One region of the Mycobacterium sp. NPDC050853 genome, then DNA from elsewhere that is predicted to be linked to it. Evidence: riboswitches for the same ligand, from Rfam matches in the RefSeq annotation. Region 1 holds a riboswitch; the other holds the start of a gene.
What was found. A riboswitch is a leader RNA that binds a small molecule or an ion and turns the genes downstream of it on or off. The one in region 1 is predicted to bind S-adenosylmethionine.
Positions count from the first base shown of each region.

Region 2: it holds a riboswitch for S-adenosylmethionine, as region 1 does, so the genes downstream of both, AB0H22_RS02265 (bifunctional o-acetylhomoserine/o-acetylserine sulfhydrylase) here and AB0H22_RS14060 (aminotransferase class V-fold PLP-dependent enzyme) in region 1, are expected to answer to the same signal.

Region 1 covers NZ_JBFAGW010000003.1:433,905-437,308, reverse strand. Annotated here, with positions in the region: gene AB0H22_RS14060 (aminotransferase class V-fold PLP-dependent enzyme) at 1-1,176, opposite strand, end outside; SAM riboswitch class IV at 1,209-1,321, opposite strand; gene AB0H22_RS14055 (TerC family protein) at 1,555-2,526, shown strand; gene AB0H22_RS14050 (hypothetical protein) at 2,523-2,765, opposite strand; gene AB0H22_RS14045 (Pls/PosA family non-ribosomal peptide synthetase) at 2,911-3,404, shown strand, end outside.
Region 2 covers NZ_JBFAGW010000001.1:489,393-492,796, reverse strand. Annotated here, with positions in the region: gene AB0H22_RS02270 (homoserine O-acetyltransferase) at 1-599, opposite strand, end outside; gene AB0H22_RS02265 (bifunctional o-acetylhomoserine/o-acetylserine sulfhydrylase) at 686-2,026, opposite strand; SAM riboswitch class IV at 2,172-2,305, opposite strand; gene AB0H22_RS02260 (NADP-dependent isocitrate dehydrogenase) at 2,521-3,404, shown strand, end outside.

The DNA.
Region 1 (3,404 bases):
CACCGCTCCCCCCGGCGCGCCCAGCCTGGCCAACAGTGGGTGGGCGCAGAACCTGCCGTCACGCAGGCCTATACCGTGCTCGGCCGAGAGGTAGGCAGCGACGACCGAGGGCGTGTATCCGACGACGGTGAACGACACGATACCCAGGGCCTCACGACCTTCGGCCCAAATACGCAGGGTGTCAACGCCTTCGATCGCGTCCAGGCCGTCGCGTAATTGGGCAGTGAGCACATCCTCGACATCGCTTAGCTCACCAAGAGCGCCCAGCGCCTCGCAGGCCGCGGCCACCGCGGCGACACCAACCACATTGGGGGTGCCCGCCTCATGCCGTTGCGGCCCGGTGAGCCAGTCGGCTCCGTCAATGCCCACATTGCGGACGGCTCCGCCCCCGGCGAGATAGGGCTGCGCGGCGTCGAGCCAGTCACCTTGCCCGACAAGGACTCCGGCACCGAATGGTGCGTACAGTTTATGCCCGGAGAAGGCCAGATAGTCGATTCCAGTCGCCGCCAGATCGATTCGACGGTGCGGCACCAACTGTGCTCCGTCCACCGCTATCCGAGCCCCATGTCGGTGGGCGACGGCCGCAAGTTCGGCCAGCGGCAATACCTCACCTGTGACATTGGAGGCGCCGGTGACAGCCAGCAATGCGGCGGGCCGTCGCGCCAGTTCCTCGTCCAGCGCGGCAATGGTGTCCGCGACGGTGGCACGATGCCGCACCACCCGTGCGCCATATCGCTGCCAGGTCAACAGGTTTGCGTGGTGCTCGATATCCAGCACCACCACCTTTGGATGTCGCCGGCTTTCGGGCTCCGTCCCTGAATGTCGCCGGCTTTCGGGCTCCGCCGCACCCGGCACCGCCGAAGCCAGCAGATTGAGCGAGTCGGTGGTGTTGCGGGTGAAGATCACATGGTGACCGGCTGCGGCTCCAACGAAGCGCGCGACCGTTTCCCGAGCTCCCTCGTAAAGGGTCGTGCACACCCGCGAGGCGTACCCGGCCCCGCGGTGCACGCTGGCGTAATACGGCAGCAGCTCGGTGATGCGGTCCGCGACATCACAAAGCGCGGGCGCACTCGCCGCATAGTCGAAATTGGCGTACCTGATCCAGCCACCTTGGGCCAGAGGAACTTTGGTATCGGCCCCAACAACACGTGCGACCGCTTGTTCGGATACTGACATGTGACATCCTGTCTCACCGGACCCGCCCGGCGAGTCCACGCTTGCCGAGCCCGATTGGACACGACCAGGTCGTCACCTGGAGCACCCCACCGTGGAGGAGGGTTGCCGACCAGCTAGCCAGGGCTTGTCGCTGGTTCTCATGACCTGTCCGCAGTGTGCCCGCCTGCCGCGACCACCGTCAAGCGCATTGCGCACTGTGATTCCAACCCCGTGATTTCAGATCCCCGCATCTTTGAGGCACACTGGCTGGCGGAGGGGAGTATTCCTTCGCTGCGGTGTCGTCATCACGTCGGCCATCATTGGTCCGATCGGTGCCGCGGGCCGGTCATCTGGTCGGCGGAAGAGACCTCCGGCGTTTTTTGGCGACCGGAGGTAATCGTGCAGGTAACTCAGCTCGAATGGATCATCACGCTGGCCGTCACGGTCGCGATCCTGGTATTCGACATCGTCGTGATCGGTCGACGGCCCCACGAACCGACAACCCGAGAAACCGCGACCGCACTGACCATCTACGTCGGACTGGCGGTGGCCTTCGGTCTCTGGGTGTGGTTCTTCCACGGCAGCCAGTTCGGGCTGGAATTCTTCGCGGGCTGGCTCACCGAGTACAGCCTGTCCGTGGACAACCTGTTCATCTTCTTGATCATCATGGCCAGCTTCAAGGTGCCCCGGGTCTATCAGCAAGAGGCGCTGTTGGTCGGCATCATCTTGGCGCTGATCTTCCGTGGCATCTTCATCGCACTGGGCGCGGTGGCCATCAACGAGTTCTCGTGGATCTTCTACCTTTTCGGCGCATTCCTGGTCTACACCGCGATCAATCTTGCGCGCGACACCGAGCATGACGATGACGGTGACAACCCCGTGGTCAAGTTCGCCCGCAAGCACCTACGGACCACCGACAAGTGGGACGGGCTACGGCTGTGGGTCAAGGAGAACGGCACTCGGCTGATGACGCCGATGTTCCTGGTGATCGTCGCGCTGGGCACCACCGACCTGCTGTTCGCGCTCGACTCCATCCCGGCGATCTATGGGCTCACCAAAGAGCCGTACCTGGTGTTCACAGCGAACGTGTTCGCGCTGATGGGTCTGCGGCAGCTGTACTTCCTGCTCGGCGACATGCTCAAGCGGCTGGTGTACCTGTCTCAGGGGCTGGCGTTCATCCTGTTCTTCATCGGCGTCAAGCTGATCCTGCATGCGTTGCATGAGAATGAGCTGCCGTTCATCAACGGCGGCGAGTCGGTTCATGTGCCCGAGATCCCCACGTTGGCAAGCCTTGCGGTGATCGTCGTGACGCTGCTCATCACCACCGTTGCCAGCCTGTACAAGACCAGGCGTACCGCCAAAGAGGCCTAGGGCTGCACGCCGAAGGTCATCGAGACCACCGCGGTGATGTCCTTGTCGACGGTGGACGTGTCGTAGCTGCCGCCGTCCCGCATCTCAGTGGAGTTGGGCTTGGTGATGGTCCCGATCCGCAGGTCTGACGGCTGGGCGTACAGGTATTGCGGCGCGTCGGATCGGATGGCGATTGCCCCGTCTGGGGTACCTGTTTCTCGTCCTTGAGGTACTTCATGACGTGGATGTCCAGCACCCATCGCAGCAAACTCTGCCGGTATGATTTCACCCTTACTGCGCGGCTACTTCCGCGCGGCGGCGAGCCCAGCCGGATCCAGACCGATAGGCTCGCTGCGGTACCCCTCCAGGGCCCATAAAACCGACGCGGAAATTACGAGGAGCAGCGTGACCGGCCCCGACGAGTCACCCACCACCCGCGCGCGCGAAGAGGCACCGGATCCCGTGCCTCAACCCGAGCCTCCCGCTGGCGCGAAGAACCCGATCCCCCCGCAGTACCTCCTCGGTGGGTCCGCGCCTCCGGCGCGCACCCTGATCGACATTCTCTACGCGACGGCCGCGGAGAACCCCGACGCTCCCGCCATCGACGACGGCACGGTGCAACTCACCTACTCCGAACTCATCGTCGACGTCGAGTCGAGCGTCGAATGGCTTGGCGCCAGGGGGATCGGGCGCGGTGATCGGGTCGGCATCCGTATGCCGTCCGGCAGCTACTCGCTCTACGTGGCGATCCTGGCGACTCTGGCCGCCGGAGCCGCATACGTTCCCGTCGACGCCGATGATCCCGAGGAGCGTGCGGCACTGGTGTTCGGTGAGGCGCAGGTGGCAGCCGTCATCACCCCCGACGGGCTCGTTCGCGGCCCCGGGTCGTCGCGGGGCTG
Region 2 (3,404 bases), on a different contig from region 1:
CCGCTGCCGTGGTAGTCGCCGCCCTGCCAGTCGGGATCGGCCTGAATGGCGGCGATCTGCGTGTTCTGTGTGCCGATCTGATCGCCGGTGGCGCGCGCGCCGACCGCCAGCACCAGGGCTGCGCGCACCGAATCCGGGTGCATGACAGCCCATTCCAGCGCGCGTGCACCGCCCATCGAACCGCCGACAACAGCGGCTACCTCGGTGATGCCGAGCTGCGCGAGTGCGGCGACGTCTGCATCCACCTGATCGCGCACCGACACCTCGGGGAATCGCGAACCCCAGGGTTTTCCTTCCGCGGCAAGGGAAGTCGGACCGGTCGTGCCGCGGCAGCCGCCCAGCACATTGGTGGCGACCGCGCACCAGTGGTCGGTGTCGATCGCCGCACCCGGGCCGATGATTCCCTCCCACCACCCGCCGGTGAGGTGATCGGGACCGGCGGAGCCGATCACATGAGAGTCGGCGGTGAGTGCGTGGCAGACGAACACGACATTGTCGCGACGCGGGGAGAGTTCTCCCCAGCTCTGCACCGCGATGGTCACGTCATCGAGGACAGCACCGCTTTCCAGCGTGATCGAACCTATTGGTACATAGGCGATTTCGTCGCCCTGGGGGAGGGCGACGTTGGGCGCCGGAAGCTGCTCTCCGGCGGATGGGCCGCTTGCGCGACGATCGTCGGTCAAGGTCACGATGATGCCACCGCCGCGGGCTGTTTGAGTCGTCGTACGGCGGCGAATCCGGTGTCCAGGTCGGCCAGGATGTCATCGATGCCCTCGATGCCGACGGCCAAACGGACCAATCCCGGGGTGACGCCGGAGGCCAGCTGTTCGGCGGGGGCGAGCTGTGCGTGTGTCGTCGTGGCGGGGTGGATGACGAGTGAGCGCACGTCACCGATGTTGGCGACATGGCTGTGCAGGGTGAGTGAATCGACGAATGTGGTCGCAGCCTCCGATGCACTCACGCTGCCGCCGTCCAGCTCGAAGGCAAGCACGGCACCGGCGCCCTTGGGGGCCAGCGCTTTCGCACGTTCGTGCCAAGGGGAGGTGGGCAGCCCGGCGTAATTGACCCGGGTTACCTCGGGCTGGGTGACGAGGTAATCGGCCACCCGCTGTGCGTTCTCGACGTGGCGTTGCACACGCAGGCTCAACGTCTCCAGGCCCTGCGCGATGAGGAACGCGTTGAACGGTGAGATGGCGGGACCGAGGTCGCGCAGCAGCTGCACGCGCGCCTTGAGTGCGTATGCCGGTGCACCCAGGTCGGCGAAGACAACCCCGTGGTAGCTCGGGTCGGGGGTGGTGAAACCCGGGTGGCGGCCCTGCGTCCAGTCGAACGTGCCGCCGTCGATGATCACGCCGCCGATCGCAGTACCGTGCCCACCAAGGTATTTGGTGGCCGAGTGGACCACGATGTCGGCGCCGTGGGCCAGCGGCTGAATCAAATACGGTGTGGCAACGGTGTTGTCGACGATGAGCGGGATGCCTTCGGAGTGTGCGATCGCCGAGATGCCCGGGATGTCGAGAATGTCGTTCTGCGGGTTGGAGATCGACTCTCCGAAGAATGCCTTCGTTTGTGGGGTGATGGCGCTGCGCCAGGCATCGAGGTCATCGGGGTCCTCGACGAAGGTGGTCGAGATACCGAGGCGCGGCAGCGTGTAGTGCAGCAGGTTGTAGGTGCCGCCATAGAGACGTGGGCTCGACACGATGTTGTCGCCGGCTTGCGCGACGTTGAGGATGGCCAGCGTCGCGGCCGCCTGCCCGGACGCCAGCAGCAGCGCTGCCACACCGCCCTCGAGGGCGGCGATGCGCTGCTCGACGGCATCCTGCGTCGGGTTGCCGATGCGGGTGTAGATATTGCCCTCTTCGGACAGGCCGAACAGCGCCGCCGCGTGCGCGGTGTCGTTGAAGACGTAGGACGTGGTCTGGTAGATCGGCAGGGCTCGGGCATTGGTCGCCGGGTCGGCGGATGCGCCTGCGTGGATCTGCTTGGTTTCGAACGCCCACTGCGCGGTGGGATCGATGTCAGTCATCGGACTCTCCTGGGTAGTCGGGTGTGGCTGATCAGGGTCGGGAACAACAGCGACAGTGACAGCACCGACAACAGGAACGCAGGGATTCACCCCCGGGTGACAAATACTTCATCGGGCCAACCTGTCTTCTCGGGGCCCGCCATCGGACCCGCGCTTGCCGTGTGGCCAACTGTCCTTGAACCCAGTCGGCTACTCAACCTGGTCATCACCCGGGGCACCCCACCGCGGTTGGAGGGTTGCCGACCAGCGAGCCGGGGCTTGACGCTGGTACTCATGACCGACAAGCAGCGTATCGCAATTCACCGAATGGTTGCCACCAGGTAGTTGAAGCCGGGGCAGGACCCTGCCGGGGATACATGCGGGTCAGCAGTGGGAGCGCCGTCACAGAGCCGTCCGCCCGCCTAGGCTCGGAGGCGACGTGATACTGAATAGGGCAACCGCGTGACCCGCGGAGTACCTCAGATTCTGACCGACCAACGAAGCCGGGAGCGACCATGAGTGCGCAGCAGCCGACCATCATTTACACGCTGACAGACGAGGCGCCGCTGCTTGCGACGTACTCCTTCTTGCCGATCATCCGGGCCTTCGCCGGACCGGCCGGTGTCGACGTCCAAACCAGCGATATCTCCGTTGCAGCGCGCCTGCTCTCCGAGTTCGGTGAGTTCCTCCCCGAAGAGCAGCGCGTTCCGGACAACCTGGCCGAGCTGGGCCGGCTGACGCAGTTACCGGACACGAACATCATCAAGCTGCCGAATATCAGCGCATCGGTGCCGCAGCTGCTGGCCGCCATCAAGGAACTGCAGGGCAAGGGCTACAAGCTGCCCGACTATCCCGAGGACCCGAAGAACGACGAAGAGAAGGCCATCCTGGCGCGCTACACCAAGTGTCTCGGCAGTGCCGTGAACCCCGTGCTGCGTGAGGGCAACTCGGACCGTCGCGCACCGCGCGCGGTGAAGGAGTACGCGCGCAAGCACCCGCACAGCATGGGTGAGTGGTCGCAGGCGTCACGCACCCACGTCGCGACCATGAAGGAGGGCGACTTCTACCACGGTGAGAAGTCGCTGACCCTGGACCGCGCCCGCAAGGTGAAGATGGTGCTGACTACCACGGGCGGCGAGACCGTCGTGCTCAAGCCCGAGGTGAAGCTGGGCGAGGGCGATGTCATCGACAGCATGTTCATGAGTAAGAAGGCGCTCTGCGACTTCTACGAGGAGCAGATCGAGGACGCCTACAAAACCGGCGTCATGCTCTCCCTGCATGTCAAGGCGACCATGATGCGGGTCAGCCATCCCATCGTCTTCGGGCACGCGGTGAAGATCTTCTACAAGGAGGCCTTCGCCAAGCACCAGGCGCTGTTCGACGAGCTGGGTGTGAACGT